Regions from separate parts of the Streptomyces sp. NPDC030838 genome, predicted to be linked through region 2. Evidence: riboswitches for the same ligand, from Rfam matches in the RefSeq annotation. Region 2 holds a riboswitch; each other region holds the start of a gene.
The links. A riboswitch is a leader RNA that binds a small molecule or an ion and turns the genes downstream of it on or off. The one in region 2 is predicted to bind cyclic di-AMP.

Region 1: it holds a riboswitch for cyclic di-AMP, as region 2 does, so the genes downstream of both, ACZ42A_RS13250 (M23 family metallopeptidase) here and ACZ42A_RS04955 (M23 family metallopeptidase) in region 2, are expected to answer to the same signal.
Region 3: it holds a riboswitch for cyclic di-AMP, as region 2 does, so the genes downstream of both, ACZ42A_RS10895 (transglycosylase family protein) here and ACZ42A_RS04955 (M23 family metallopeptidase) in region 2, are expected to answer to the same signal.
Region 4: it holds a riboswitch for cyclic di-AMP, as region 2 does, so the genes downstream of both, ACZ42A_RS27330 (M23 family metallopeptidase) here and ACZ42A_RS04955 (M23 family metallopeptidase) in region 2, are expected to answer to the same signal.

What each region holds. Positions count from the first base shown of each region.
Region 1 covers NZ_JBVIED010000004.1:16,362-23,676, reverse strand. Annotated here, with positions in the region: gene ACZ42A_RS13280 (universal stress protein) at 1-383, shown strand, start outside; gene ACZ42A_RS13275 (SCO2400 family protein) at 551-1,393, shown strand; gene ACZ42A_RS13270 (dihydrofolate reductase family protein) at 1,440-2,576, opposite strand; gene ACZ42A_RS13265 (MarR family winged helix-turn-helix transcriptional regulator) at 2,650-3,144, shown strand; gene ACZ42A_RS13260 (GTP cyclohydrolase II) at 3,247-3,888, shown strand; tRNA gene ACZ42A_RS13255 (tRNA-Met) at 3,954-4,027, shown strand; cyclic di-AMP (ydaO/yuaA leader) riboswitch at 4,352-4,530, shown strand; gene ACZ42A_RS13250 (M23 family metallopeptidase) at 4,542-5,582, shown strand; gene ACZ42A_RS13245 (aldo/keto reductase) at 5,697-6,641, shown strand; gene ACZ42A_RS13240 (PrsW family intramembrane metalloprotease) at 6,685-7,315, opposite strand, start outside.
Region 2 covers NZ_JBVIED010000001.1:1,096,220-1,103,534, reverse strand. Annotated here, with positions in the region: gene dxs (1-deoxy-D-xylulose-5-phosphate synthase) at 1-820, shown strand, start outside; gene ACZ42A_RS04975 (aspartate aminotransferase family protein) at 817-2,244, shown strand; gene ACZ42A_RS04970 (helix-turn-helix domain-containing protein) at 2,318-2,950, shown strand; gene ACZ42A_RS04965 (DUF6126 family protein) at 2,947-3,066, shown strand; gene ACZ42A_RS04960 (tyrosine-protein phosphatase) at 3,088-3,885, opposite strand; cyclic di-AMP (ydaO/yuaA leader) riboswitch at 4,603-4,761, shown strand; gene ACZ42A_RS04955 (M23 family metallopeptidase) at 4,766-5,716, shown strand; gene ACZ42A_RS04950 (DUF6250 domain-containing protein) at 5,918-6,625, shown strand; gene ACZ42A_RS04945 (SGNH/GDSL hydrolase family protein) at 6,752-7,315, shown strand, end outside.
Region 3 covers NZ_JBVIED010000003.1:86,476-93,790, forward strand. Annotated here, with positions in the region: gene ACZ42A_RS10870 (NAD(P)/FAD-dependent oxidoreductase) at 1-1,137, opposite strand, end outside; gene ACZ42A_RS10875 (Ppx/GppA phosphatase family protein) at 1,584-2,525, opposite strand; gene ACZ42A_RS10880 (DUF501 domain-containing protein) at 2,522-3,061, opposite strand; gene ACZ42A_RS10885 (FtsB family cell division protein) at 3,118-3,594, opposite strand; gene eno (phosphopyruvate hydratase) at 3,689-4,969, opposite strand; gene ACZ42A_RS10895 (transglycosylase family protein) at 5,207-5,899, opposite strand; cyclic di-AMP (ydaO/yuaA leader) riboswitch at 5,904-6,082, opposite strand; gene ACZ42A_RS10900 (LysM peptidoglycan-binding domain-containing protein) at 6,265-7,275, opposite strand.
Region 4 covers NZ_JBVIED010000012.1:41,008-48,322, reverse strand. Annotated here, with positions in the region: gene ACZ42A_RS27345 (bifunctional acetate--CoA ligase family protein/GNAT family N-acetyltransferase) at 1-514, opposite strand, end outside; gene ACZ42A_RS27340 (HPr family phosphocarrier protein) at 693-974, shown strand; gene ACZ42A_RS27335 (GntR family transcriptional regulator) at 1,167-1,862, opposite strand; gene ACZ42A_RS27330 (M23 family metallopeptidase) at 2,047-2,811, opposite strand; cyclic di-AMP (ydaO/yuaA leader) riboswitch at 2,825-2,991, opposite strand; gene ACZ42A_RS27325 (M16 family metallopeptidase) at 3,206-4,594, opposite strand; gene ACZ42A_RS27320 (M16 family metallopeptidase) at 4,591-5,985, opposite strand; gene ACZ42A_RS27315 (DNA gyrase/topoisomerase IV subunit A) at 6,287-7,315, shown strand, end outside.

The DNA.
Region 1 (7,315 bases), on a different contig from region 2:
TCGCGGAGACCGCGCACGGAGCCTTCGCCGGCCTCCTCGGTCGCGGTCACCCCGAACGCGACCCGGGCACCCGGGTCGAACGCCTGGCCGCCTCCGCCTCCCGGCAGCTCCTGCAGGCCGCCGCCGACCGCCTGGGACGCCCGTGCACCCGCATGGAGCGCGCCGGGCGCGTCGAGCACGAGGTCGTCGTCGCGGCGCTTGGTACGGATCTGCTGATCTGCGCCCGTGACGGCGACCCCGCCCGCCCCGGCCCGCACAGCCTCGGCCACGCCACCCGCTTCGTCGTCGACCACGCCCCCTGCCCCGTCCTCCTCGTCTGGCCCGGCGAGGCACCGCACCACACCGCGCCGCCGCCCGCGGTCCCGCCCCCGCCGCGTCCGTGACGGTGCTCCCGACGGCGTGCCCGGGGAATCTGCGCAGGAGCGTCACACCGGCTGCACACAGCGTCTGGAAAGCCTCGTTAGCGTGACTGATCGCTCGATCCCGTGTGCGAGCGCGACCAGGCCGCGGCCGGCCGGCCGAGGGCACAGCCAGCTCAGGAAGATCGCAGATGGACTACTGCTCCGCATGTCGTCGACATCTCAACGGGGCCCTGGTGTGTCCGGGGTGCGGGGCCTACGCCCCCGACATAGACCCCGCGGTCACCGGCGCCCGCACCGAGCACACCACGTACACCACGCACGGCAGCCGTTCCCCTGCCCTGGGAACGGCCGTGGTCGGCGCGGAGGAGCCACCGGGTACGGACCCGGACAACGGCTACGAGGTGCCGCCGCCCGCGCGGCAGGGAAGGGCGGCGCGGCGCCGCCAGCTGGCCCTGTGGAAGAAGAAGCAGCGCCGCGCGGTCGTGGCGACCGCCGTGGCCCTCGTCGGGGGCGGCCTGACGGTGGCCACCCTGGACCGGGGCGGCGCCGACCGGGCACAGGCGGCGACGGCGCCGGAGAACCCGGACGTGCGCGCCACGCAGGACCGGGCGCCCGAGTACGTCCGCCCCTCGGACGAGCGGCCCGACCAGCAGCGTTCCCGCACGTCGGACGCCCCCTCGCGGACCGCCGAACCCCAGCGCCGCCCGGCTGCGGCGGCCGCGTCCCCCGTGACGTCGGCCGGGTCGCAGCAGTACGCCGCTGCCGTGTCCGCTCCGGCCGCGCCGGCGCCGGATGCGCGACCCCGGACCACCGCACCGCCCTCCGACACCACGGTTCCCGACCGCACCAGCACGGTGGCGGACCCCGTGCAGACGCCGCCGCCCCCGGCCCCGTCCGCTGACAGCGCGGGCAGCGCGGGCGACAGTGACGGCACGCAGCCGGCGGACAGCACCGGCGGCTCGCAGGCCGGCCCGTCGCCCGCCGCGACCTCGCCCTCGGAGCTGTGCCTGCTGGTGGTCTGCCTCGGCTGAGTGATCCGCGTGATCTGTGTGATCTGCGTTGGCTGAAGCGCGCGGCTCAGGTCAGCAGATGGCGGTTCGGGGCCTTCGCCGGCTCCTCGTATTCGGGGAGGACCACCACGTCCACCCCCTCCGCCGTCAGCGCTCCCACTCCGTCCGCGCCCGCCACGAACGTGTCCGGCTCCCGCCATGCCGTGACGACCCGTCGGACGCCGGCGTCCAGGATCAGGCGCGCGCAGGGGCGGGGGCGGGACGCGCGGTGGGTGCAGGGCTCCAGGCTGCTGTAGACCGTGGCGGCGGGGAGCCGTGGGTCGCCCGGGTCGATCTTCGCCAGGGCCGCCTCCTCCGCGTGCACGACCGGGTCGTCGCCCTCCCGGGAGTGGCCGCGGGCGAGTTCCGTGCCGTCGGCGGCGACCACGACCGCGCCGACGCTGAAGGCGGAGGAGGACGGGGGGCAGTCCGCCGCCAGGTCGCAGGCCAGGGCCAGCCAGTGGCGGTCGGCCGCGGACGCGGCGGCGCCGCTTCCGGGGGCCGTCGGCTCGTAGCGCATCAGGACCACGTCACCGACCGGCCGGGTCTCCACCAGGCGCAGGCGGCCGGACTGGTAGGGGCCGGGCCCGAAGAGGCGGGGGGCGTTCGGGTCGCCGACGAAGAGGGGGGCCAGGGCGAGTTGGAGTTCGTCCGCCAGGCCCTGCCGGAGGAGCTGGGTGTGGACGGTGCCGCCGCCTTCCACCATCAGCCGCCCTACGCCGCGTACGTCGTGCAGGTCCTCCAGGACCGAGCGCCAGTCCCAGTCGCCGTGCAGGGGCACGACGTGCGCCGCGTCCGCGATGCCCGTCTTCCCCAGGCGTTCCGCGCCCTCGGGGGTCGTGTAGACGATCTTTTCCCCGCCCGTGTGCCAGAACTGCGCCTCGGGATCCAGCTCACCCGTGCCGCTGACCGTGACCTTCAGGGGGTACTCCGGCTTCCCGGCCGCCGTCCGGGCCGCGCGGCGCTCGGGGGAGTTGACCAGGAGCCGGGGGTTGTCGGTGCGGATCGTGCCGGCGCCCACGAGGATCGCGTCCACGGACGCCCGTACCTCGTCGACCCGGTCGAAGTCGGCGGGGCCGGAGAGCAGGAGGCGTTCGGGGCCGGTGTCGTCCAGGTAGCCGTCGAGGGAGACGGCCGCGGAGAGCAGGACGTACGGGTAGGGCATCGGCGCACCCATCTGGGAGACGGCGGGGACGGCGGATCCTGGTTCAAGTTTTAAGCAAACCTACACTGGCGGCATGACGACCCGCTGGCTCACCCCTGACGAGCAGCGCGCCTGGCGCGCGTACATCGCCGCCGCCCATCTGCTGGAGGACGCGCTCGACCGGCAGCTCCAGCAGGAGGCCGGCATGCCGCACCTTTACTACTCCATCCTGGCCGTCCTCTCCGAGGCTCCCGAGCGTCGGCTGCGCATGACCGATCTCGCCGAGCGGTTGGCGATCACGCGGAGTCGGCTGACGTATGCCGTGGGGCGGCTGGAGAAGGACGGGCTGGTGCGGCGGGAGGTGTGCCCGACGGACGGGCGGGGCAGCGTGGCCGCGCTGACGGACGAGGGGATGGCCGTGGTGGAGCGGGCGGCGCCCGGGCATGTCGGGACCGTCCGTGCCGCGCTCTTCGATCACCTCGGCGCGGAGCAGGTGGCGCAGCTGGAGGAGATCTTCACGAAGGTGACCGGGGCGCTCCAGGGTGACGTGCCCTGGCTACGGCGGTCCTCGCGGGACTCCTGTTCATGAGGTGGGCCACAAGCGCATTGCTTTAAGTTTCAAGCATGGGCTAGTCTCCCGGACGTGAGACCTGCTTCAAAACTGAAGCAGCGACCCGAGCCGGAGAACCGTATGTCCGACATCCCCGCCGCCACCCCCCGTGCCCGCGTCCGGGTCCCCCTGCACTTCCACGACGGCTACCGCGTCGACGCCGAACTCGTCACCTTCCACGGCCTCGCCGACGGCCGGGAGCACCTCGCCGTCGTCCTCGGCGACCCGGCCCTCGGGCGGACCCCGCTCGTCCGGCTCCACTCCGAGTGCCTGACCGGCGACGTCTTCGGCTCCGCCCGCTGCGACTGCGGCCCGCAGCTGCGCGAGGCGGTCGAGCGGATCGCCGAGCGCGGCGGCGTTCTGCTGTACCTCCGGCAGGAGGGCCGCGGCATCGGGCTGTACAACAAGCTCGACGCGTACGCCCTCCAGGACCAGGGGCTCGACACCTACGAGGCCAACCTGGCCCTCGGCCTTCCCGAGGACGCCCGCGACTACACGGCCGCCGCCCAGATGCTCACCGCCCTCGGCGTCACCGAGCTGGACCTGCTCTCCAACAACCCGGACAAGGCCGAGCAGCTGCGCGCTCTGGGTGTCGGCGTCCGTGACCGTGTCCCGACCGGTGTCTTCACCACCGCCCACAACGTCCGCTACCTGCGCGCCAAGGTCCTTCAGACCCAGCACACCCTGCCGCTGGCCGACCTCACGGAACTCAGCGCCGGCTGATCGGCGAGGCGGAGACAAACCCTGGCGCGAAGCGTCCCGCGCATGGCGTACACTGGAATCACCGACGCGGGGTGGAGCAGCTCGGTAGCTCGCTGGGCTCATAACCCAGAGGTCGCAGGTTCAAATCCTGTCCCCGCTACTGAAGGCTCAGGGCCGGAATCCATGGAGATGGATTCCGGCCCTGAGTGCTTTTCCGTCCTCGAAGCGCATCTGTGCGCGGAGACGTCACGGGGAGTAAGTGGGCGACCCCACTCCGCATAACATCTGAGTCACCATCAAAAACCGGGACGCTGCTGAAGTGTTTCTGAGTGCGGGTCAACTCGCCCGATTTTCGCCGCTCATGAGGTGTACGTCCACCCGGGTGACCGTAATGATCAAGCGGAACCGCTTGGAAATCACCCCCCGGTTCTATTAACGTCCGATAACGCAGCGCGGTCGTCCCAGCCGTCACAAGAGGCGGCTCCGTGCGCACGCGCCGAATCCCGTAGGGAACCGGGGAACCACCACCTTGGGGTGAATCGGGCGTAAGGGGTCGGGTCCGCACGGCTGAAAGTCGTGTGCGGCACGGCTGATTTACGCGCGTAGGAGACCTTCCTGCTCCGAACCCGTCAGCTAACCCGGTAGGCGAGAAGGAAGGAAAGGAGTACGCCCACGTGGCGTCCAACCGGCCTGCCCCCGGGGCCCCGTTCGTGCCCGGCCAGCGCACCGCCGACCCCGCCGACACCTTCGTGTACGGCGATCAGCGCACCGACGAGGGCCCGTGGGAGGAGTGGAACCCCACCGCGGAATCCATTCGCCCCGTACGCGGCCGGCATCGTGTCACCAAGCAGCGCGGCGGCGGACTCGCCCGCAGCTCCACCGTCCTGGGCGTCGGTGTCATAGCCGCCGTCGGCGCGGGCGGCATGGCCACCGCGCAGACCGGCAAGCCGCCGGTGTCCATCTCGATGCCCGACCTGCCGAACGTCGGCTCGCTGATCTCCGACGACACCGACACCGCCGAGACCACCGCCACCCCGCTCAGCAGCCTCGGCGTCACCGCCACCGACACCGCGCAGGGCACCACCGACGCCGGCGAGGCGCTGCGCGCCCGCATCATGGCGCAGGCCGAGCAGCAGCAGGACCAGGCCGAGTCCAAGGCCGCCGCGGAGGCGCTGGCCGCCGCCGAGAAGGAGGCCGCGGAGGCCGCCGCCAAGGCGGAGAAGGAGGCCGAGGCCAAGGCCGCCGCCGCGAAGAAGGAGGCGGAGGAGGAGGCCCGCAGGAAGGCCGAGGCCGAGCGGCTGGCCGAGCTGGCCAAGCAGTTCACGCTGCCGACCTCCTCGTACACCATCACCTCCACCTACGGGCAGGCCGGCGCCCTGTGGTCCTCCGGCTACCACACCGGCCTGGACTTCGCCGCGCCCACCGGCACCCTCATCAAGGCGGTGCACTCCGGCACCATCACCGAGGCCGGCTGGGGCGGCGCGTACGGCTACCGGACCGTTCTCACCCTGAACGACGGCACCGAGATCCTCTACGCCCACCAGTCGTCGATCAACGTCAGCGTGGGCCAGAAGGTCAACACCGGGGACGTCATCGGGCGCGTGGGCGCGACCGGCAATGTGACCGGGGCGCATCTGCACCTGGAGGTGCACACCGGCGACGGCGGCGCGCTGGACCCGCTGAGCTGGCTGCGGAGCAAGGGCCTCACGCCCTGACGCCCGGCTGAGCCCGGCTCTCCCCGATCCCCGGCGGTCCTGACGGCAACCCCCCGACGTCAGGGCTGCCGGTTCACGGAATAGGGCGTTCCGGAGGGTGTGTTGACGCTGAGCATGACTTCTCTGCGCAAACTCGGTTCCTCCGACCTCGAGGTCTTCCCGCTCTCCCTCGGCGGGAACGTCTTCGGCTGGACCGCCGACCAGGACCAGTCCTTCGCCGTCCTCGACGCCTACGCCGCCGCGGGCGGCAACTTCATCGACACCGCCGACGTCTACTCGGCGTGGGTCGAGGGCAACTCCGGCGGCGAGTCCGAGACCATCATCGGACAGTGGCTCAAGACCCGCGGGAACCGCTCCGAGGTGGTCGTGGCGACCAAGGTCAGCCAGCACCCCGAGTACCAGGGGCTGAGCGCCGCGAACATCAAGGCCGCCGCCGACGCCTCCCTGCGCCGTCTCGGCACCGACCACATCGACCTCTACTACACCCACTTCGACCAGCCCGAGGTGCCGGTCGAGGAGATCATCGGCGCGCTCGACGAGCTGGTGAAGGCGGGCAAGGTGCGGCACATCGCCGCGTCGAACATCTCCCCCGAGCGGCTGCGGGCGTCGCTGGAGTTCTCCGACCGGGAGGGGCTGGCGCGGTACGTCGCCCTTCAGCCGCACTACAACCTGGTGTCCCGGGAGACGTACGAGGGCGATCTCCAGGATGTCGCCGCGCGGTACGGCCTCGCCGCGGTGCCGTACTACGCGCTGGCCTCCGGGTTCCTGACCGGCAAGTACCGGCCCGGTACGACGGTGGAGAGCGCCCGGGCGGCCGGTGCGGGCAAGCATCTGGAGAGCGAGCGGGGGCGGCGGGTGCTCGGCGCGCTCGACGACATCGCCGCCGCGCACGACGTCCCGGTCGCGACGGTCGCCCTCGCGTGGCTCGCCGCACAGCCGACCGTGGTCGCGCCGATCGCGTCCGCGCGGACCGTGGAGCAGCTGGGGGCGCTCGTGGGGGTCGCGGAACTGCGGCTCAGGGAGGAGGAGCTGGCGCGGCTGGGGGAGGCTTCCGCCTGAAGGTCCGGTACGGCTTCGGCCTAAGGTCCGGTACGGCTTCCGCCTAGGTCCGGTACGGGTTGTACGCCGGGTTCGGGTGTGCCGGGTTCGGGTGTGCCGGGCTCGGATGTGCCGCGTACCGGTAGGCCGGGTACGGCGCCGCCGGGGTGTGCATGGGCCACGGCACCATCACCGGCACCGGCGGGGCCGTCACCCGGGCCGCGTACTCCAGAGCCGGGCGGGCCACCTCGCGGCGGCGCCACAGCTCGTGCAGCAGTTCCCGCTCCCGTACGACGAAGTCCGCGCCCGCCCTGCCCCGCCGCCCGCGGTGCCGCAGGAATGCCAGCGACGTCGCGTACGCCTCGTACTCGGCGACCGCGCGGGACGCCGGTTTGCCCAGGTGGTGCCCGGCGTACTCGCGGGCCAGCCGGCGCGCCCGCATCGAGCCGAGCGCGAACGGCTCCGCCGGGCCCAGCCAGCCCGCGACCACATACGCGGGCAGCTCCTCGCGCACGGTGCGCAGCTCCCGCTGCCGGGTCCAGATCGCCATCCAGGTCAGCAGCCCGAACGCGGGCACCATGAACGCGGCGTACACCGCGAGGAACGCGTAGCCGCCGAAGCTCGCGGAGCCGTTCCACAGCGCGTGCATGCCCATCGCGAGCAGCAGCCCGGCCGGCGGCAGCAGCACCCGGCGC
Region 2 (7,315 bases):
CCAGCTGCTGATGGACGTGGCGCTGCACCGGTGCGGGGTGACCTTCGTGCTTGACCGGGCCGGGGTGACCGGCGTCGACGGCGCGTCCCACAACGGCATGTGGGACATGTCCATCCTCCAGGTCGTGCCAGGCCTCAGGATCGCCGCGCCGCGCGACGCCGACCAGCTGCGGGCCCAGCTGCGCGAGGCGGTCGCCGTCGACGACGCGCCGACCCTGGTGCGCTTCCCGAAGGAGTCGGTGGGGCCGGTCGTCCCCGCGGTGGACCGGGTGGGCGGCATCGACGTCCTGCACCGGAGCGAGGCGGCCGAGGTGCTGCTCGTCGCCGTCGGGGTGATGGCCCCGGTGTGCCTCCAGGCGGCGGAGCTGCTCGAGGCACGCGGGATCGGCTGCATGGTCGTCGACCCCCGGTGGGTCAAACCCGTCGACCCGGAGCTGCCCGGCCTCGCCGCCCGGCACCGCCTGGTCGCCGTCGTCGAGGACAACAGCCGGGCGGCCGGGGTCGGTTCGGCGATCGCGCTGGCGCTGGGCGACGCCGACGTGGACGTGCCGGTGCGCCGGTTCGGCATCCCGGAACAGTTCCTCCCCCACGCCAAGCGCGGCGAGGTGCTGGCCGACATCGGGCTCACGCCGGTCGAGATCGCGGGGCGGATCAGCGCGAGCCTGGCGGTCCGGGGGGAGCGGGGGACGGCCGACGCGGCTGTGGACCGGGAGCCGCCCGCGGCGGCGGACGGCGAGGGTGTGCCCGCGCAGGGAGCCGTACCGCACGCCCCGGCCGGGGACGCCGTCGAAGCACAGCCGTCCAAGGAGAGCCACGTATGACCACCGCGGAATCCGCGTCCCAGCCCTCGGAGCCGGCGCCCGCCGGGGAGTTCGACCTCGGCGCGCTGCTGGCCGAGCGCGGCGGCGAACGCTACGAGCTGCACGCCCGGTACCTGAACCACCAGTTGCCGCGCATGCTGCACACCATCGGCTTCGACAAGGTCTACGAGCGGGCCGAGGGCGCGTACTTCTGGGACGCGGACGGCAACGACTACCTCGACATGCTCGCCGGGTTCGGCGTGATGGGCCTCGGCCGCCACCACCCGGTCGTCCGCAAGGCGCTGCACGACGTCCTCGACGCGGACCTCGCCGACCTCACCCGCTTCGACTGCCAGCCGCTGCCGGGGCTGCTGGCCGAGCGGCTGCTCGCGCACAGCCCGCACCTGGACCGGGTGTTCTTCGGCAACAGCGGCACGGAGGCCGTCGAGACCGCGCTGAAGTTCGCCCGGTACGTCACCGGCAGGCCGAGGATCCTGTACTGCGCCCACGCCTTCCACGGACTGACCACCGGCTCGCTGTCCGTGAACGGCGAGTCCGGCTTCCGCGACGGCTTCGCCCCGCTGCTGCCGGACACGGCCGTCCCGCTCGGCGACCTCGACGCGCTGGCCCGGGAGCTGAAGCGGGGCGACGTCGCCGCGCTGATCGTCGAGCCGATCCAGGGCAAGGGCGTGTACGAGGCACCGCCCGGCTATCTGCGCGCCGCCCAGGAACTGCTGCACCGGCACAAGGCCCTGCTCATCGCCGACGAGGTGCAGACCGGACTCGGCCGCACCGGCGACTTCTACGCCTACCAGCACGAGGACGGCGTCGAGCCCGACCTGGTGTGCGTGGCCAAGGCGCTCTCCGGCGGCTATGTGCCGGTGGGCGCCACCCTGGGGAAGGACTGGATCTTCAAGAAGGTGTACTCGTCGATGGACCGTGTGCTGGTCCACTCGGCGAGCTTCGGGTCCAACGCCCAGGCCATGGCGGCGGGCCTGGCGGTGCTGTCGGTCATGGAGAACCAGCAGATCGTCGCCGGTGTCCGCGCCACCGGGGAGCTGCTCAGGTCCCGGCTCACCGCCCTGATCGACAAGTACGAGCTGCTCGCCGACGTACGCGGCCGGGGCCTGATGATCGGCATCGAGTTCGGCCGGCCCCGGTCGCTGAAGCTGCGCGGCCACTGGGCCATGCTCCAGACGGCCCGCAAGGGCCTGTTCGCGCAGATGGTGGTCGTGCCGCTGCTCCAGCGGCACCGGATCCTCACCCAGGTCTCCGGCGACCACCTGGAGGTGATCAAGCTGATCCCGCCGCTCATCATCGGGGAGCGGGAGGTGGACCGGTTCGTGGACGCCTTCACGGCCGTGATGGACGACGCGCACAGCGGCAGCGGGCTGATGTGGGACTTCGGCAAGACGCTGATGAAGCAGGCGGTGGCCAACCGGTAGCCGGGCTTCCTCTGGCTTTTGCCTCTCAGACAAGAAATTTGCCTCATGGGCAATGCTCCGGCTGAATGGAGTCATGAGCTCCTCCGCCGCCGAGCCCGGCTCCGAGCCGTCCGGTGACCTGACCACCATGGCCCCGCAGCTGCGCGCCCTGCGCCGCCGGGCCTCCCTCACCCTGGAGGCGGCGGCCCGCGCGGCCGGGCTGTCGCCCGCCCATCTCTCCCGGCTGGAGACCGGGCGGCGCCAGCCGTCGCTGCCCATGCTGCTGGCCCTCGCCCGTGTCTACGGTACGACCGTCTCCGAACTGCTCGGCGAGACGGTCGCCGACCGGGACGCCGTGGTGCGCGCCGCCGGCATGGAACCGACCGCGGCGGGTGGCTGGACGTACTGGCAGGCCGGTGCGCCGGGACGCGGCATGCAGGCGCTGCGCGTCCATGTGCCGCACGGCTCCCAGGGCGACATCGTGCGCGTGCACCCCGGCGAGGAGTGGCTGTACGTCCTCAAGGGGCGGCTGCGGCTGCGCCTCGGGGACACCGCGCACCGGCTCGGCCCGGGCGACAGCGCGCACTTCGACTCGCTGACCCCGCACCGCATCGCCGCGGAGGACCAGGACGGGGTCGACCTGCTCTTCGTCCACACGCTGTTGCAGAGCCCCACGGCCGCGCTCTGCCTCGGCCCCGCCACCCACCGCACCGGAGAGACGCCATGAGCCGAATCCAGCAGAAGTTCGACCGCCAGATCTCGGTGCGGCTGTTCATCTACGTCGTGGCGGGGCACGCCTTCGCCGCCTTCCTCTACCTGCTGTTCGCGGTCGGGGCGAAGTAGGCCCGACGGGAGCGGCCCGCCTCAGTCGAGCAGCCGCTCCCGCAGCCGCTCCCGGGTCTCCGGGGCGACCTTCAGGCCCTGTTCCAGGTAGGTGTCGACGCCGCCCCAGGTCTCCTCGATGGTGTCGAACGCCGCCGACAGATACTCGGCGCGCGCGTCGAAGAGCGGGCTGAGCAGCTCCATGACCTCGGGGGAGTAGGCGGCGGCGGAGCTGCTGCTGCGGTGGACCTTGTAGCGCCGGTGCTTGGCGTTGGACTCCAGGTAGTCGGCGAGGATCGCCTCGCGCTCGACGCCCAGGGCCAGCAGCGTCACCGCCACCGACAGACCCGCGCGGTCCTTGCCCGCCGCGCAGTGCATCAGGGCGGGCACGCTGTCCTCGGCGAGGGCGTGCAGCACCTGGGAGTGCTCCGCGGTGCGCTCCTTGATGATCATGCGGTACGAGGCGATCATCCGGCCGGCCGCCTGGCCGTCCCCGAGGATCTCCCGCAGCTGGTCCAGGTCGCCATCCCGCACCATCTTCCAGAACTCGGCGCCGTCGGCCGGGTCGCTCAGCGGCAGGTTCACATTGCGCACGCCCGGCAGTTCGACGTCCGGGCCCTCCAGCTTCTGGTCCGCCGCGTTGCGGAAGTCGAAGATCGTGTGCAGGCCCAGGGAGGAGAGGAACACCGCGTCCTCGGCGGTGGCGTGCGCGAGATGGCCACTGCGGTAGAGCACTCCGTACCGCACCCGGCGTCCGTCGACGGTCGGCAGGCCGCCCACGTCACGGAAGTTGCGCACTCCGGCCAGTTCGGGCTCGGTCGACGGGACCTGCTGCGTCACGTGGGCTCCTCCCAGTCGGCCCCGCCGGCGCTGCTCGTCGGCGGGCACGCCTCCGACCATACGACATGGATTCCTGAGGCAATGAGTTGTCCACAGGCGGCATACCCGGCCGGGCGGTGCGGTCCACAGATGTTGCCGAGAAGCACCTCGCGCCTCCACGGCTGCGCCCTCGGCTGGTCCGGCTTCTGGCGGATCGGCGTTGCCCAACTGCCCCCCGCGCGCGTGCAAGGCCGAGTCCCTGGTGCACTACCAGACGGGACGAAAGCGGACGGAATTCCGCAATCGGCTCGCACTGACAGAGTCGTACGAACGACGCGAAACGGGCGAAGTGTGCCGAGGTGCCGTGCTGCCGCGGCCCGGCCTGCATGGCGACCTCGATGCGATGGTTCTCCACCTCCGCCGCATCTGAGTGAACTGTCCGAATTGGCGCCTTCGTTGTAACTCGCTCTGGATCAAAGAGTTCTGGAGCGGTGTCACGTGAGGAGCGTCATATCCGTGACGGTGAGTCGTCCGTCATGTTCACGTAATTCATGCGTCTTTCAAGGGCGTTTGCGCGCAGAGAAGGCTCTGTAATCCACAGAGGGTGACCGCGAATTCCGTGACGGAAAAGATCGAAAAGCGCCCGTGGGCAACCTTTCGCTTGTCCCTGTGCGTCTTGGTCGCTTACGTTCCACACCGATCCAGGCGGAACGCCGAATCCTGCCGCCGCCTGGTCTCCGCGCAAACTCACCCGTGCACGGCAGGAGCGGGGGACCCACAGGTACACCGCCTGCTCCGGTCTCCGGAAACAGGCTTGGGGTCAAGCCGCGCCTCGGCGCGGCCGGACATCTCCAGTCCGCACCCGACAGCTCACCTCGCAGGCGCCGGAGAGGAATTCGCCATGCCCGCGAAGGGTAAGCACCGCCGTCCGAAGACCCAGCGCTTCACCCGTTCCATCGCCGTCGCCGGAACCGGTGGCGCCGCGCTCGCCCTGCCCCTGATGGGGGCCGCCGGCGCCCAGGCCGCCACCCCGCAGTCCGTTCCCGAAAAGGCCGTCCAGTCGGTCGCCTCCGTCCAGAAGACGGCGGAGAAGAAGGCCGCCGTGAAGAACTCCGGTGTGCGTACCTACACCGTGCAGTCGGGCGACTTCCTCTCGAAGATCGCCGACGAGCAGAATGTCGCCGGCGGCTGGCAGAAGCTCTACGCCGACAACCGCGACGCCGTCGGCGAGGACCCGTCGCTGATCCACCCCGGCCTGAAGCTCTCCCTCGGCAAGAAGGCCGCCGCGGCCGCGCCGAAGTCCTCGTCCTCCGAGGCCGCCAAGCCGGCGCAGCCGTCGCAGTCGACGCAGCGCTCCGACTCCTCGGCGCCGTCCGAGTCCTCCCAGGCGGCCGAGTCGTCGTCCTCCGAGGCCTCCACGGCCGCCCAGACCACCACCGCCTCCACCGGTTACACCGCCCCCGTCGCCGGCGCCGGCGTCGGCACCGCCTACAAGGTGGCGGGCAGCATGTGGTCCAGCGGTTACCACACCGGTGTCGACTTCGTCGTCCCGACCGGCACCTCGCTCAAGGCCGTCGGCGCGGGCACCGTCGTCTCCGCCGGCTGGGCCGGCGCGTACGGCAACCAGGTCGTCATCAAGCTCGCCGACGGCTACTACGCCCAGTACGCCCACCTGTCCTCGCTCTCGGTGTCGGCCGGCCAGTCCGTGACCGCGGGCCAGCAGGTCGGTCTCTCGGGTTCGACCGGCAACTCGACCGGCCCGCACCTGCACTTCGAGATCCGCACCACCCCGAACTACGGCTCGGACGTGGACCCGGTCTCCTACCTCCGCACGAAGGGCGTCTCCCTCTGACCCCATCCCGCCGCGCCGGTTCCTGACCCCGGCCGCACGCGCCACCGAAGGCCGGACCCCGATCCCCGGGTCCGGCCTTCGGTGTTTCGTTGCGATGGTGTGGCGGGGGTGCGCGGGGGATCGACAAGGGCGTGAGTGCCGGGACACAGTGATCCCTGTCGATGGAGCAAGCGCTTTCCCTCCCGTAAGGAGCCGTATCCCGTGACGACCACACGCAGGGCTTTCGGAGCCCTGGCCGCCGGTGCCGCCCTGGCCGCTCTCGCCCCGGCCGGGACCGCGCAGGCCGCGCCCCGCCGGCGCCGTCTCGTCGCCCGCGACGACTTCCGCCACGGCCTCGGCCAGTGGGTCACCGAACTCCAGGACGGGGGCACGGTCACGGCCTCCCGCGGGGTGCTGGACATCGACGTGCCCAGCGGGGCGACGGTGTGGTTCAGACAGCGGCTGCAAGGGCCGTACGTCCTGGAGTACACCGCCACCGCGGTCTCGGCGGGCGGCGCCAACGACCGTGTCTCGGACCTCAACAACTTCTGGAACGCGACCGACGTCCGCTCCCCGGACGACCTCTTCGCCACCCCGCGCGGCGGCGCGCTGGCCGAGTACGACCACCTGACGACGTACTACGCGGGATACGGCGCCAACTACAACACCACCACCCGGCTGCGCCGGTACGTCGGCGAGGCCGGGGTCCGGCCGCTTGTGTACGACTACACCGAGCCGCTGCTCGTGCCGAACGAGCCGAACCGGGTGCGGATCGTCTCCGCCGGATCGACCGTCCAGTGGTGGAACAACGGGCGGCTCGTCTTCGACTACACCGACCCCGAGCCGTACACCGCGGGGCACTTCGCCTTCCGCACGGTGTGGAGCCATTTCCGGGTCAGCGACTTCCGGGTGTGGCGGCTTATTCCGTAGTTGACCAATCTTTGAAGAGTGGCTTATCTCACCGCCCGTCAACCCCTGCCTACGGTCGCGTAGGTCACATTCGAAGGTGAATCATGAGCCGACGTGGCAGACGATTCGAAGAATGACAGCAGATCAGTGATCGGGTCGTACGTGGCGGTGGGGGACAGCTTCACCGAGGGCGTCGGCGACCCCGGCCCCGACGGGGCGTTCGTCGGCTGGGCCGACCGGCTCGCGGTGCTGCTCGCGGACCGGCGGCCCGAGGGCGACTTCCGGTACACCAACCTCGCCGTGCGCGGAAAGCTGCTCGACCAGATCGTGGCGGACCAGGTGCCGCGGGCCGTCGAACTGGCGCCCGACCTGGTCTCCTTCTGTGCCGGTGGCAACGACATCATCCGGCCCGGCACCGACCCCGACGACGTCGCCGAGCGCTTCGAGCGGGCGGTCGCCGCGCTGACCGCTGCGGCGGGCACCGTGCTCGTCACGACCGGCTTCGACACTCGCGGCGTGCCCCTGCTCAAGCACCTGCGCGGAAAGATCGCGACGTACAACGGGCACGTCCGGGCCGTGGCCGACCGGTACGGCTGCCCCGTACTCGACCTGTGGTCCCTGAAGTCCGTCCAGGACCGCCGGGCCTGGGACGACGACCGGCTGCACCTCTCGCCCGAGGGCCACACCCGGGTCGCGCTGCGCGCCGGCCAG
Region 3 (7,315 bases), on a different contig from region 2:
GCCCATGACGATCATCGCGACGCCCTTGTGCAGGCCGAGGCCCGCGACCGCGCCCTTGTTGGCGTGGCTGTACTCCTTCTGCGGGAAGCCCCGCATGCCGGAGACCACGTTGTCGCCGAGGACCTTGGCCTGGCGCAGCGCGTGCTGGGCGTTCGGCGGGCACCAGGCGTTCTCGTTGCCCGCCTTGCGGCCGACGAGGTCCGGGACCTGGGCGTTGTCGCCCGCGGCCCAGATGTAGTCGGTGCCCTTGACCTGGAGGGTGGCCTCGGTGTCGACGTGGCCGCGGGGGCCGAGGGGGAGGCCGAAGCGGGCGAGAGCCGGGTTCGGCTTGACGCCGGCCGTCCAGACGATGGTGTTGGAGTCGACCTCGAGGCCGTTCTTCAGCACCACGTGGCCGTCGACGCAGGAGTCCATCGAGGTGGAGAGGTAGATCTCCACGCCGCGGCTCTCCAGGTGCTCCTTGCCGTAGGCGCCCAGCTTCGGGCCCACCTCGGGAAGGATCTTGTCCGCCGCGTCGACGAGGATGAAGCGCATGTCCTCACGGGACACGTTCTTGTAGTACTTGGCCGCGTCGCGGGCCATGTCCTCGACCTCGCCGATGGTCTCGGCGCCGGCGAAGCCACCGCCGATGAAGACGAAGGTGAGCGCCTTGCGGCGGATCTCCTCGTCGGTGGTGGAGTCGGCCTTGTCCAGCTGCTCCAGCACGTGGTTGCGCAGGCCGATGGCCTCCTCGATGCCCTTCATACCGATGCCCTGCTCGGCGAGGCCGGGGATCGGGAAGGTGCGGGAGACGGCGCCGAGGGCGATCACCAGGTAGTCGAAGGGCAGCTCGTACGCCTCGCCGACCAGCGGGGCGATCGTGGCGACCTTGCGGTCCTGGTCGATGGTGGTGACCCGGCCGGTGAGGACCTCCGCCTTGGGCAGCACGCGTCGCAGCGGGACGACGACGTGACGCGGGGAGATGTTGCCGGCGGCGGTTTCGGGGAGGAAGGGCTGGTAGGTCATGTACGACCGGGGGTCGACGACCGTGACGGTCGCCTCGCCGTAGCGCATCTTCTTGAGGATGCGCCGAGCTGCGTACAGGCCTACGTACCCACCGCCTACTACGAGGATCCTGGGACGCTCCGTGGTGCTCATGCCATCGAGTATCCACCCGGTTGGAGGGGGTGGCTCGTGCGCCCCTTCACAAGCTCCGACAGGCCCTGTGCTACACTCCCCGGCTCGCGTGACTTAGATCATGTCCAAGTACGGGAACCGTCTTCCGGCCAAGTCCGTTGTCAATGCCGCGTGAGCTGCCTCTCTCGGCGGTGAGCCGAGGCGTGAGGCCTCCGAAACACCCTCGCGGGCACGTGATCCGAAGGTCCTTCAAACAGTTCTTCTGAACATGTTCAACGAGCCTTCCGACCCCCGAAAGGGCCTACCGGCCCCTTTCGGTGCCCCGGGAGGGCCGTTTTCCTTGTGAAGAACTTCACGAACTTTCCCGACGGCATGTCAACGAGGGGCCCACGGAGGGCCCCTCGGGTGTCGCTCATACGGTATCCAAGCTGCTCAACCGGATACTACCGGCGAGTAACAAAAGAGAGCTACGCCACCGACCAGGCGATGCCGTCGAGGATGTCGTGCTCGCTCACCACGACCTCCTCCGCGCCGATCCGCTCCATGATCGACAGCAGGACGAGGGCCCCGGCGGCGATCACGTCCACCCGGCCCGGGTGCATGGACGGCACGGCCGCGCGCTCCGCGTGGGTGGAGTGCAGCAGCCAGTCGGTGATCTCCCGGACCTTGTCGCGGGAGACGCGCGAGTGGTGGATGGCCGTGGAGTCGTACTCCGGCAGTTCCTGGGCGATCGCCGAGACCGTCGTGACCGATCCGGCCAGCCCCACCAGCGTGCGCGCCTCGCGCAGCGGCACCGTCCGCTCCGCCAGGTCGAGGGCGGCCTGGATGTCGGCCCGCATCGCCGCGATCTGCTCCTCGGTGGGCGAGTCGGTGACCGCGCCGTCGCGCACCAGGTGCCGCTCGGTCATCCGGACGCAGCCGACGTCGACCGAGCGCGCGGCGCGCACATGCTCCTCGCCGACGACGAACTCCGTCGACCCGCCGCCGATGTCCACGACCAGGAAGGGCCGCTCGAGGTGGTCGTGCTCGGCCAGCTCCCTGGTCGCGCCGGTGAAGGAGAACTCCGCCTCCTGGTCACCGGTGATGACCTCCGGCTCGACGCCGAGGATGTCCATGACCCCGCGCACGAACTCGTCCCGGTTCTCGGCGTCCCGGGAGGCGGAGGTGGCCACGAAGCGCAGCCGCTCGGCGCCGTACTCCTTGATGACGGCGGCGTACTCGCGGCAGGCCGCGAAGGTCCGCTCCAGCGCCTCGGGGGCCAGCCGTCCGGTGCGGTCGACGCCCTGGCCGAGCCGCACGATCGTCATACGGCGGTCCAGCTCGGCGAGTTCGCCGGTCTCCGGGTCGCAGTCGGCGACCAGGAGGCGGATGGAGTTCGTACCGCAGTCGATGGCGGCGACCCGGGTCACTGCTCGCCCTCCTCGGACGTCTCGGGCAGGGTCACGCAGGAGCCCTTGCGCCACCACTCCGGCAGCATGGCGAGGGCCTCGTCGCCCAGCGGGTTCACGCCGGGACCGGCGGCCAGCGAGTGGGCGACCAGGACGTGCAGGCACTTGACCCGGTCCGGCATGCCGCCGGCGCTGGGGAAGCCCTTCAGCTCCTCGATCTCGTCGCGGCGCCGGATGTAGTCCTCGTGCGCGGCACGGTAGGCGGCGGCCAGGTCCGGGTCGCTCTCCAGCCGGGCCGTCATCTCCTTCATCACGCCGTTCGCCTCCAGCGTGCCGATGGCCGAGTTGGCCTTGGGGCACGTCAGGTAGTACAGCGTCGGGAAGGGCGTGCCGTCGGGCAGCCGCGGGGCCGTCTCCACGACGTCCGGCTGCCCGCAGGGACAGCGGTGCGCGATCGCGCGCAGCCCGCGCGGCGGACGGCCCAGCTGCTGCTTGAAGGCCTCGACGTCCGCGTCGGTGGGCTCGGTGCGCGGGGTGGGCGGCGGGGGCGTTTCCATGCCTGTCTTTCTGTGTCCGTTCAACTGTCCGAGAGGTCGGGCGGCCGGCCGGGCGGCTAGCCGTCCGCGGCGTCGGCCTTGTCGACGCCGTCCCAGACGTTCGAGTACCAGGGGCGGTCGGCCCCGCCCGTGTCGGTGCGGGACTGCTTGGCCGCGTCCGGGTCGATCACCACGTACCCGGTCTCGCCGGGCATCACATAGTGCAGGCGCTGCCGGATCTGCTGCTCGGCGTACGCGTCGTCCTGCCACCGCGCCTTCTGGTCGCGCAGCTGTTCGACGCGCTGCCGTGCCTGCTGCTTCTGCCGCTCCAGATCGGCGATCTCGGCGCGCTGGGCGACGTACTGCCTTATGGGGTAGGCGAGCGCCACGATCAGCGAGCAGACCACCAGCACGAGCAGCGCGGCCCGGCCGGTGAGCCGGGAGCGGCGCGCCTGCCGCCGGGTCTGCGAGCGGTAGACACGGGCGGCGGTCTGCTCGCCGAGCAGTCTGATCCTGGTCGCGGTGGAGAACCGGTCCCGGTCCTTCACGGCCATGTTGCCCGCCTCCCGTTCACGCGCGTACGTCCCCGCACACGGTACGGGACCGAGTACGGGGACGTACGTACGACTGGCTGACCTGGGGTGAGGCTCAGCCCTTGAAGCGCGGGAAGGCGCTGCGGCCGGCGTACACCGCCGCGTCGTCGAGGATCTCCTCGATGCGCAGCAGCTGGTTGTACTTGGCGACGCGCTCGGAGCGGGCCGGGGCGCCGGTCTTGATCTGGCCGCAGTTGGTGGCGACGGCCAGGTCGGCGATGGTGACGTCCTCGGTCTCGCCGGAGCGGTGGGACATCATGCACTTGAAGCCGTTGCGCTGGGCCAGCTCGACGGCGTCCAGGGTCTCGGTGAGCGAGCCGATCTGGTTCACCTTCACGAGCAGGGCGTTGGCGGCGCCCTCCTCGATACCGCGGGCCAGGCGCTCCGGGTTGGTGACGAACAGGTCGTCGCCGACGAGCTGGACCTTGTCACCGAGCTTCTCGGTGATGGTCTTCCAGCCGTCCCAGTCGTCCTCGAACAGCGGGTCCTCGATGGAGACCAGCGGGTACGCGTCGACCAGCTCGGCGTAGTACTCCGTCATCTCGGCGGCGGAGCGCTCCTTGCCCTCGAAGACGTACACGCCGTCCTTGTAGAACTCGGACGCGGCGACGTCGAGCGCCAGGGCGATCTGCTCGCCGGGGGCGTAGCCGGCCTCCTTGATGGCCTCGAGGATGAGGTCGAGGGCCTCGCGGTTGGAGCCCAGGTTCGGGGCGAAGCCGCCCTCGTCGCCGAGGCCGGTGGCCAGACCCTTGCTCTTCAGAACCTTCTTGAGGGTGTGGTAGACCTCGGCGCCCCAGCGCAGGGCCTCGGAGAAGGACTCCGCGCCGATCGGGGCGATCATGAACTCCTGGATGTCCACGTTGGAGTCGGCGTGCGAGCCGCCGTTCAGGATGTTCATCATCGGCACCGGCAGCAGGTGCGCGTTGGGGCCGCCCAGGTAGCGGAAGAGCGGCAGGTCGCTGGCCTCGGAGGCGGCGTGCGCGACGGCGAGCGAGACGCCGAGGATGGCGTTGGCGCCCAGGGAGCCCTTGTTGTCGGTGGCGTCCAGGTCGAACATGGCCTGGTCGATCAGGCGCTGCTCGGTGGCGTCGTAGCCGACCAGCTCCGGGCCGATCTGCTCGATGACGGCCAGGACGGCCTTCTCGACACCCTTGCCGAGGTAGCGGTTCGAGTCGCCGTCGCGGAGCTCGATGGCCTCGAAGGCGCCGGTGGAGGCGCCGGACGGGACGGCGGCACGACCCGTGCTGCCGTCGTCGAGGCCGACCTCGACCTCGACCGTGGGGTTGCCTCGGGAGTCCAGGATTTCCCGGGCTACGACGACGTCGATGGACGGCACGAGCATCTCCTTCGTGGATGTGACGCGGTTGGCAGGCCGCGGGTGTGGCTCTGCGAGATGAGCCTAACCGGCTCCCGCCGATCGGCCAGCCGGACGCCCACCCCGTGGACGGAACCGAGAGTAAATTGTTTCCGAACGGAACAAAGACGGTTCCGGAAAAACGCCGTCGGAAAAGCCCCCGCCCCGGCGCGTACGGGGGACACGCGCCGGGGCGGGGAGTCTGCGGGGCTCCGCGGCTTACTTCAGGTGCAGCTGCTGGCCGGGGTAGATGACGTCGGCGTCGTCGACGATGTCCTTGTTCAGCTCGAACAGCTTCTGCCAGCCGCCCTCGACGCCGTGCTCCTCGGCGATGGAGCTGAGGCTGTCGCCCTCGACCACCTTGTACTCGCCGTCGCCCTTCTCGACCTTCTCGCCGGTCGGGGTGGTGACGGTCTTCTCGGCCTTCTGGGTGGCGGCCGGGCGCTCGGCGGAGCGGGAGGCGGCCTGCTCCTCGGTCTCACGGTCGGCGGTGGCGCTGCCGCTGTCGCCGGTGGAGGCGGTGCCGCCGTTGTACGGGGTGTTCGACAGGCCGGTGCCGCAGTGCGGCCAGGCGCCCTTGCCCTGGCCCGCGAGGACCTTCTCGGCGATGGCTATCTGCTGCTCCTTGGTGGCCTGGTCGGCGGTGGCGGCGTACTGCGTGCCGCCGTACGCGGCCCAGGTGGAGGCGGAGAACTGCAGACCGCCGTAGTAGCCGTTGCCGGTGTTGATGGACCAGTTGCCGCCGGACTCGCACTGGGCGACGGTGTCCCACTCGGAGGCGGTGGCGGCGGAGGCGTTGCCGGCCGCCATCAGCGGGGCGGCGACGGCGGCGGCACCGGTGACGCCGACGGCGGCGATGACGCGAGCGGTCTTGGACGGACGACGGTGCTTGCCCTTGCCGGAAAACAGCATGGATCGATCCCCTCACCGACGCCTGCGAGGTGAGCTGTCGGGTTCGGGCCGGTTGAGTTGCCCGGCCGCGGCCCTCGCGGGCTGCGGCTTCACCCCAAGCCGGTTCCGGCGTCGAGTCTCCTCAACTGCCGGGCCCGGCACTTACCTTGGGTCCCCCGCTCCTGCCTGCGGCGCTTGACGCGACGACTGTTCCCGGGCGGCCGCTGGCAGGATTCGGCGTTGCGGCAGCCGGGGCTCGCGGTGACGAGCGGCCTTGACCGTAGCCACGCGATCCGCGGAATTTCAAAGACGATCAGGTCTTCTGAGACCTATCTCTCACCGCGTTTATAACGGACATTTAGCCCGAACCGTGACGCGAACTCCCGCTACTTTTCGACCGGTTCGACCCCTACCTCAAGGGTCTGACCGGGGATGATGAGGTCGGGGTCGGCGCCGACGGTCGCCTTGTTCTCGGCATAGAGCGCGGACCATCCGCCCTGCAGCTCAAGGGAGTCGGCGATGCCCCAGAGGCTGTCGCCGGCGCGCACCGTGTACGTGCCGTCGGCCGCGTCGCGCGCGGCGGCGGCGTCACGGGAGGCGTGACGGCCGGAGGATTCGGCCGTACGGCTGTCCGCGGCGTCCTCCTCGGCGCTGTCGCCGCGGTGGCGGCCGGTGCCGGTGGAGCCGGTGTCGGTGGCGCCCGAAGACGGGGCGTTCTGGCCCGACTTGTCCGAGTCGTCGTTCTTGGTGGTGGCCGCGGGAGAGCTCTCAGCCCCCTGGGACTCGCCCGACGACGCACCGTTGGAGGTGTCGGGAGAGGGCGAAGTCGTGGCAGAACCGGACGATTCGGCACCTTCCGAGGTTTCGGAGGAACCGGCGCTATCGGAGGATTCCGAGGAAGGAGATGATTCCGGCGAGTCGGACAAGCCGGACTCGGGCGTCTCGGGCGTCGCCTCGGGGGTGGCCGCCGCACCCGACGCCGCGTCAGCCGCCAGACCGGTGTCGACGCCGGCCGGCGCGGAGTCACCGTCGAGGCCGGCGAGCAGACCGCAGGTGGGCCAGGCCGCCACACCCTCGGCGGCGAGGATTCTCTCGGCGACGGCTATCTGCTGCGAACGGCTGGCCACGTCGGGGCTCTCGGCGTAGTCCAGACCGCCGTACTTCACCCAGTTCTCCTGGGAGATCTGCAGGCCGCCGTAGTAGCCGTTGCCGTTGTTCGCGCTCCAGGAGCCGCCGCTCTCGCACTCCGCGACCCTGTCCCAGGTCACCCCGCTGGCGGCGCTCGCGCTGGTCGCGCCGAGGAGCGGGATGGCGATGGCGGAACCGGTCACTCCGGCCGCGACGATGAGGGCCGGGGCCTGGCGGGGGCGACGGTGACGACCGTTCCCGGAGAGCATGCGGGGACCTTTCGCGAGACAGCAGTGACGGCGCGGCGGT
Region 4 (7,315 bases), on a different contig from region 2:
TGCGCTTCTGCGTGTACCCGGCGTCCGTGAACACCTTGATCATCTTGGTGTTGGCGGGCAGCACCTCGGCGGCGAAGCGGCGGATGCCGCGCTCGCGGGCGACGGCGGCGATGTGCTCGAGGAGGGCGGAGGCGACGCCGCGGCCCTGGTGGGCGTCCTGGACGAGGAAGGCGACCTCGGCCTCGTCGGCCGGTGCCGAGGCGGGCAGTCCGTTCTCACCGATGCGGTCATAGCGTACGGTTGCGATGAACTCGCCGCCGATCGTGGCCGCGAGTCCCACCCGGTCCACAAAGTCGTGGTGCGTGAAGCGGTGGACGTCCTTCGCGGACAGACGCGGGTAGGGCGCGAAGAAGCGGTAGTACTTCGACTCGTCCGAGACCTGCTCGTAGAAGCTGACCAGGCGCTCGGCGTCATCAACGGTGATGGGGCGGATGCGCGCGGTGCCGCCGTCGCGCAGCACCACGTCGGCTTCCCAGTGGGCGGGGTACTCGTGCCGGTCCGACGAGGTCTGCATGGGCCCCAGAGTACGGCTCGCGTCCGACAAGGGCGCGGGGCAGTCTGTGAGGACGGAGGGCCGGACCGAGGCCGCGGTCCGGTGACACCCGGCGGAGGGGACACATGTCACCTCCAGGCATGCTTCACGATATGGGAAACTGGTCTAGACAACCTGAACACCTGAAGGGCAGCAACACATGGCTGAGCGCCGCGTCAACGTCGGCTGGGCCGAGGGCCTTCACGCCCGCCCCGCCTCCATCTTCGTCCGAGCCGCCACGGCCGCAGGCGTCCCGGTGACGATCGCCAAGGCCGGCGGCAACCCCGTCAACGCGGCCTCCATGCTGGCCGTTCTCGGCCTGGGCGCCCAGGGCGGCGAGGAGATCGTGCTCGCCTCCGACGCCGAGGGCGCCGAGGTCGCGCTCGACCGCCTGGCCAAGCTGGTCTCCGAGGGCCTCGAGGAGCTCCCCGAGACCGTCTGACGCTCGCGCGGCAGTCACGCCACAACCGCGTCGCCCTTTCCGGGCGGCGCGGTTTCGCTTTTCCTCGGCCGTATCCGCGGATGCATTTCCGGGCAGGCGCAGGCCGCGCGGACGGAAATCACCGGCGCGCCGAAAAACGGCAGCGGAAATTCCTCGCCACCGAATATCCGTTCTTTGTATACGGCGCCCGTGTTAATGCCGCAGGCTTGACATGTTTACGGGATGTTGCGAGTTCCTCACACGCTCCGGGCGTTCCCCGCCGGAGCCGAACCGCAGCCGGTGCGCGGCGGTCGACCGCTCGGTGTGCAGGGTGGTGATCGCCCGCGCGCGTTCGCTGTCCCCGCGCGCCACGGCGTCCACGATCGCCCCGTGCTCCGCCCAGGACTCCACGGGGCTGGCCGGCGCCTCCACCGCGTACATCCAGGCGATCTTGTGCCGCAGCTGGGTCAGCATCGAGGTGAGCGCGGTGCTGCCGGAGGCCTGGGCCAGCGTCTCGTGGAACCAGCCGCCCAGGGAGCGCAGGTCGTCGCTGTGGCCCCGGCGGGCGCGTTCCTGGCCCAGCCGGACCAGGCCGCGCAGCACCTTCAGATGCGCTTCGGTGCGGCGCTGCGCCGCGCGGGAGGCGCCCAGCGGCTCCAGCAGCAGACGCATCTCCAGCAGGTCGGAGGCCTCCTGTTCGGTCGGTTCCGCGACGCACGCGCCCGCGTGCCGCCGGGTCACGACGAAGCCCTCCGCCTCCAGGGTGCGCAGGGCCTCCCGCACGGGGACGCGCGAGACGCCGTAGCGGCGGGCGAGCAGTTCCTCGGTGAGCCGGCTGCCGCGCTCGTAGACACCCGCGACGATGTCGTCCCGGATCGCCGTGCACACCGAATGCGCCGGAATACGCATGACCGACCTCCGCCTTAATCCCCGTGAAACGTCGACGATGGACGTGTGTTCAGCGACTCTATTGCAATGAGCCGGAATTTCCGATGGCGGGCCGGAATCCATGGATATTTTTTGGACAACGGGGCGGCCGAAACGCCGAAAGCCCCGGCTCGGGGCCGGGGCTTCGGGAAGTGCTGCGGCTGCGTCAGATGTTCACGCCGTGCGCGCGCAGGTACGCGACCGGGTCGATGTCCGAGCCGTACTCCTGGGTCGTACGGGCCTCGAAGTGCAGGTGCGGGCCGGTGACGTTGCCGGTGGCGCCGGACAGGCCGATCTGCTGGCCCGGGGTGACCGTCTGGCCCACGGAGACGCCGATGGAGGACAGGTGGCCGTACTGGGTGTACGTGCCGTCGTGCATCCGGATGACCACCTGGTTGCCGTACGCCCCGCCCCAGCCGGCCTCGACGACCGTGCCGGAGCCGACCGCCTGGACCGAGGTGCCGCTCGCGGCGTGGAAGTCGACACCGGTGTGGCTGCCGGAGGACCACAGGGCGCTGCCTGCCTGGTAGCCGGTGGAGACGTAGGAGCCGCTGATCGGCGACACGAAGGTGTTGAGGCGCTTGCGCTCGGCCTCGCGGGCGGCCCGCTCCTCCTCCGCGCGGGCCTTGCGGGCCTCCTCCTCGGCGCGCTTCTTCGCGGCCGCCTCGGCCTTCTTGACGGCGGCGGCGTGCTCGGCGGCCTGCTGCTGCGCGGCGGCCTGCGCGTCGATCTGGTCGGCGACCTCGTCGCCGATGCTGAGGACCGGCAGCAGGCCGGTCTGCTCGGCGGAGGTGTCGGCGGCGAGCGCCGGGCCCGCCAGGGTGCCGATGACGCCGGTGGTGGTGAGCGCCGCGACGCCCGCCGCGCGGGCGGTGGAGCGGTGCATCCGGCTGGGACGACGGTGCTTCCCGGTGGCGCGGGTGAACGCCATGGAGTGGCTGGTCCTTTCCTTCCTTCTCGCCTACCGGGTTAGCTGACGGGTTCGGAGCAGGAAGGTCTCCTACGGACCCCCTCGCGTGACGCGCGGGCGTCCGATTCACCCCAGGGACTACGTGGTTGGGTCCCCGGCTCCCCTGGCTCGCGCCGTACGGGGACTCGGCGATGACTGTCCGGTGCCGCGGGTGCGGCGCACTGCCTGACGGACAGCCCGGATGACGCTAAGGGGGCCGGCTTTCAAAGCCCAAACCAACGCGGGCTTTTGTAGCGCATCCCACAGGGCAGACAGGCAACCTCTCCCTCAATTCGGACATGAAGGGGCCCTGGTGACGCATCGGTCACCAGGGCCCCTCCGCGCGGGTGTGCCCGTACGGCTGTCTCTCGGCCGTCTACTCGGCGGCCACGACGGTGACTTCGCCGATGCCGAGGGCCTCCACGGGCTCCTTGATCTGCGCCGCGTCACCGACGAGGACGGTCACCAGACGGTCCACTGGGAAGGCGTTGACCACCGCGGCGGTGGCCTCGACCGTGCCGGTCGCGGCCAGCTGCCGGTACAGCGTCGCCTGGTAGTCGTCGGGCAGGTGCTGCTCGACCTGGTCGGCCAGGGTGCTCGCCACGGCCGCCGCCGTCTCGTACTTGAGCGGCGCCACGCCGACCAGGTTCTGCACGGCGACGTCCCGCTCGGCGTCGGTCAGGCCCTCCGCGGCGAGCGTGCGCAGCACCGTCCACAGGTCCTTCAGGGCGGGACCGGTGTTCGGGGTGTCCACGGAGCCGCTGATGGCGAGCATCGAGGCGCCCGTGCCGTCCGGGGCGGACCGCAGGACCTGGCCGAACGCCCGCACGCCGTAGGTGTAGCCCTTCTCCTCGCGCAGGACGCGGTCCAGGCGGGAGGTGAGGGTGCCGCCGAGGCAGTAGGTGCCGAGCACCTGGGCGGGCCACACGCGGTCGTGCCGGTCGGCGCCGACGCGGCCGATGAGCAGCTGCGTCTGGACCGCGCCGGGGCGGTCGACGATGACCACGCGCCCGGTGTCGTCGGCGGTCACCGGCGGCACCGGCCGGGGCTGGGCGGCGGAGCCGGTCCAGGAGCCGAGGGTGTCGCCGAGCAGGGCGTCCAGGTCGATGCCCGTGAGGTCGCCGACCACCACGGCGGTGGCCGTGGCCGGGCGGACGTGCCGCTCGTAGAAGGCGCGCACGGCCGCCGAGTCGATCTTGGCGACCGTGTCCTCGGTGCCCTGGCGCGGGCGCGACATGCGCGAGGTCGCCGGGAACAGCTCCTTCGACAGCTCCTTGGCGGCCCGCCGGGCGGGGTTGGCCAGCTCGTGCGGAATCTCGTCCAGGCGGTTGCGCACGAGCCGCTCGACCTCGCTGTCGGCGAACGCGGGTGCCCGCAGCGCGTCGGCGATCAGCCCGAGGCCCTTTTCCAGCCGGGAGGCGGGAACCTCCAGGCTGAGCCGTACGCCGGGGTGGTCGGCGTGCGCGTCGAGGGTGGCGCCGCAGCGCTCCAGCTCGGCGGCGAACTCCTCGGCGGAGTGCTTGTCGGTGCCCTCGGAGAAGGCGCGGGCCATGATCGTGGCGACGCCGTCCAGGCCGGCGGGCTCCGCGTCCAGCGGCGCGTCCAGGAGCACCTCGACGGCGACGACCTGCTGGCCCGGACGGTGGCAGCGCAGCACCGTCAGGCCGTTGTCGAGGGTCCCGCGTGTGGGGGCCGGGAACGCCCACGGCCTGGCCTCGCCCGGCTGCGGCTGGGGGTGGAACTCCATGGTGGTCAGCTCGGTCACTTGGCCGCCTCCTCGTTGTCGTCGGCGGCTTCCACGGTCGCCGCGGCTTCCGGGTCCTCGGTGCCCTCGACGTCCTCGGGCTGCTCGGGGGTGAGCGGCTCGTAGACGAGCACCGCGCGGTTGTCGGGCCGCAGGCGGGCCTTGGCGATCTCCTGGACCTCCTGGGGCGTCACCTCCAGCACCCGCTTGACGGCGGTGAGGGCGAGCTGGGGGTCGCCGAACAGCACGGCGTACCGGCACAGTTCGTCGGCGCGGCCGGCGACCGTGCCGAGCCGGTCCAGCCACTCGCGCTCCAGCTGGGCCTGGGCGCGCTCCATCTCCTCGGCGGTGGGGCCCTCCTCGGCGAACCGGGCCAGCTCCTCGTCGATGGCGGTCTCGATGACCGGCACCTCGACGTCGCCGGAGGTCTTCACGTCCAGCCAGCCGAGGGACGGCGCCCCGGCCAGCCGGAGCAGGCCGAAGCCGGCCGCGACGGCCGTACGGTCCCGGCGGACCAGCCGGTTGTACAGGCGGGAGGACTCGCCGCCGCCGAGGATGGTCAGCGCCAGGTCGGCGGCGTCACACGCGCGCGTGCCGTCGTGCGGGAGCCGGTAGGCGGCCATCAGGGCGCGCGCCGGGACCTCCTCCTCGACGACCTCGCGCAGCTGCTCGCCGATGATGTCGGGCAGCGAGCCGTCGCGCGGGGCGGGCTTTCCGTCGTGGGAGGGGATGGAGCCGAAGTACTTCTCGATCCACGCGAGGGTCTGGGCGGGGTCGATGTCGCCGACGACCGAGAGCACCGCGTTGTTCGGCGCGTAGTAGGTGCGGAAGAACGCGCGCGCGTCCTCCAGGGTCGCCGCGTCCAGGTCGGCCATCGAGCCGATCGGCGTGTGGTGGTACGGGTGGCCCTCCGGGTAGGCGAGGGCGGTCAGCTTCTCGAAAGCGGTGCCGTAGGGAACGTTGTCGTAGCGCTGGCGGCGCTCGTTCTTGACGACGTCGCGCTGGTTCTCCATGGACTCGTCGTCCAGGGCGGCCAGCAGCGAGCCCATGCGGTCGGCCTCCAGCCAGAGGGCGAGCTCCAGCTGGTGGGCGGGCATGGTCTCGAAGTAGTTGGTGCGCTCGAAGCTGGTGGTGCCGTTGAGCGAGCCGCCGGCGCCCTGCACCAGCTCGAAGTGGCCGTTGCCCTTCACCTGGGCGGAGCCCTGGAACATCAAGTGCTCGAAAAGGTGAGCCAGACCGGTGCGCCCCTTGACCTCGTGGCGCGAGCCGACGTCGTACCAGAGGCACACCGCCGCGACCGGGGTCAGGTGGTCCTCGGAGAGCACCACGCGCAGGCCGTTGGCCAGGCGGTGCTCGGTCGCTGTCAGGCCGCCGGAGCCTGCCTCGGCTGTGGCCGTGTGACCCATGGGCATGTACGTCCCTTCGATCGCGGATGCGGTGGCTGAGACCGCTTGGTTCCTGCCGGTCCTGCCACTGTATGCAAGCGTGCGGACGGTCCGCGAAGTTCCCGGACGCCGTACGCCGAGAGCGAGAAAGGGGTTACTCGCCGCGAGGGCGTAGCCTGCGGGTCAGCGAGGGGCCGGGCGGGCGACGCCGGGTCCCGTCGGCGGAGGCCGGGCGGTGACGCCGGGTCCCGCTCCGCGTTGTCAGTGCCGCGGTCCACAATGGTCCGCGTCAGATCCGTTTCACGCTTCAGCAAGGAGCCAGGCAGCGATGGCCCGCCGCAGCACGAAGACCCCGCCGCCCGACGACTCGTACGAGGAGAAGATCCTCGACATCGACGTCGTCGACGAGATGCAGGGCTCCTTCCTCGAGTACGCGTACTCGGTCATCTACTCCCGCGCCCTGCCGGACGCCCGCGACGGCCTGAAGCCGGTGCACCGCCGCATCGTCTACCAGATGAACGAGATGGGCCTGCGCCCGGAGCGCGGCTATGTGAAGTGCGCCCGCGTGGTCGGCGAGGTCATGGGCAAGCTGCACCCGCACGGCGACGCGTCGATCTACGACGCCCTGGTGCGCATGGCCCAGCCGTTCTCGATGCGGGTGCCGCTGGTGGACGGCCACGGCAACTTCGGCTCGCTCGGCAACGACGACCCGCCGGCGGCCATGCGTTACACCGAGTGCCGGATGGCCGCGGCCACGGGTCTGATGACCGAGTCCATCGACGAGGACACGGTCGACTTCACGCCGAACTACGACGGTCAGGAGCAGGAGCCGGTCGCCCTGCCCGCCGCCTTCCCGAACCTGCTGGTCAACGGCGCCTCCGGCATCGCGGTCGGCATGGCCACGAACATGCCGCCGCACAACCTGAGCGAGGTCATCGCCGCGGCCCGCCACCTGATCCGGCACCCGAACGCCGATCTCGACGCCCTGATGCGGCACGTCCCCGGCCCCGACCTGCCCACCGGCGGCCGGATCGTCGGCCTGTCCGGGATCCGCGACGCGTACGAGACGGGCCGCGGCACCTTCAAGATGCGCGCGACGGTCTCCGTGGACAACGTCACGGCCCGCCGCAAGGGCCTGGTCGTCACCGAGCTGCCCTTCACGGTCGGCCCGGAGAAGGTGATCGCGAAGATCAAGGACCTGGTGGGCTCGAAGAAGCTCCAGGGCATCGCCGACGTCAAGGACCTCACCGACCGTGAGCACGGGCTGCGTCTGGTCATCGAGATCAAGAACGGCTTCGTGCCGGAGGCGGTCCTGGAGCAGCTGTACAAGCTGACGCCGATGGAGGAGTCCTTCGGC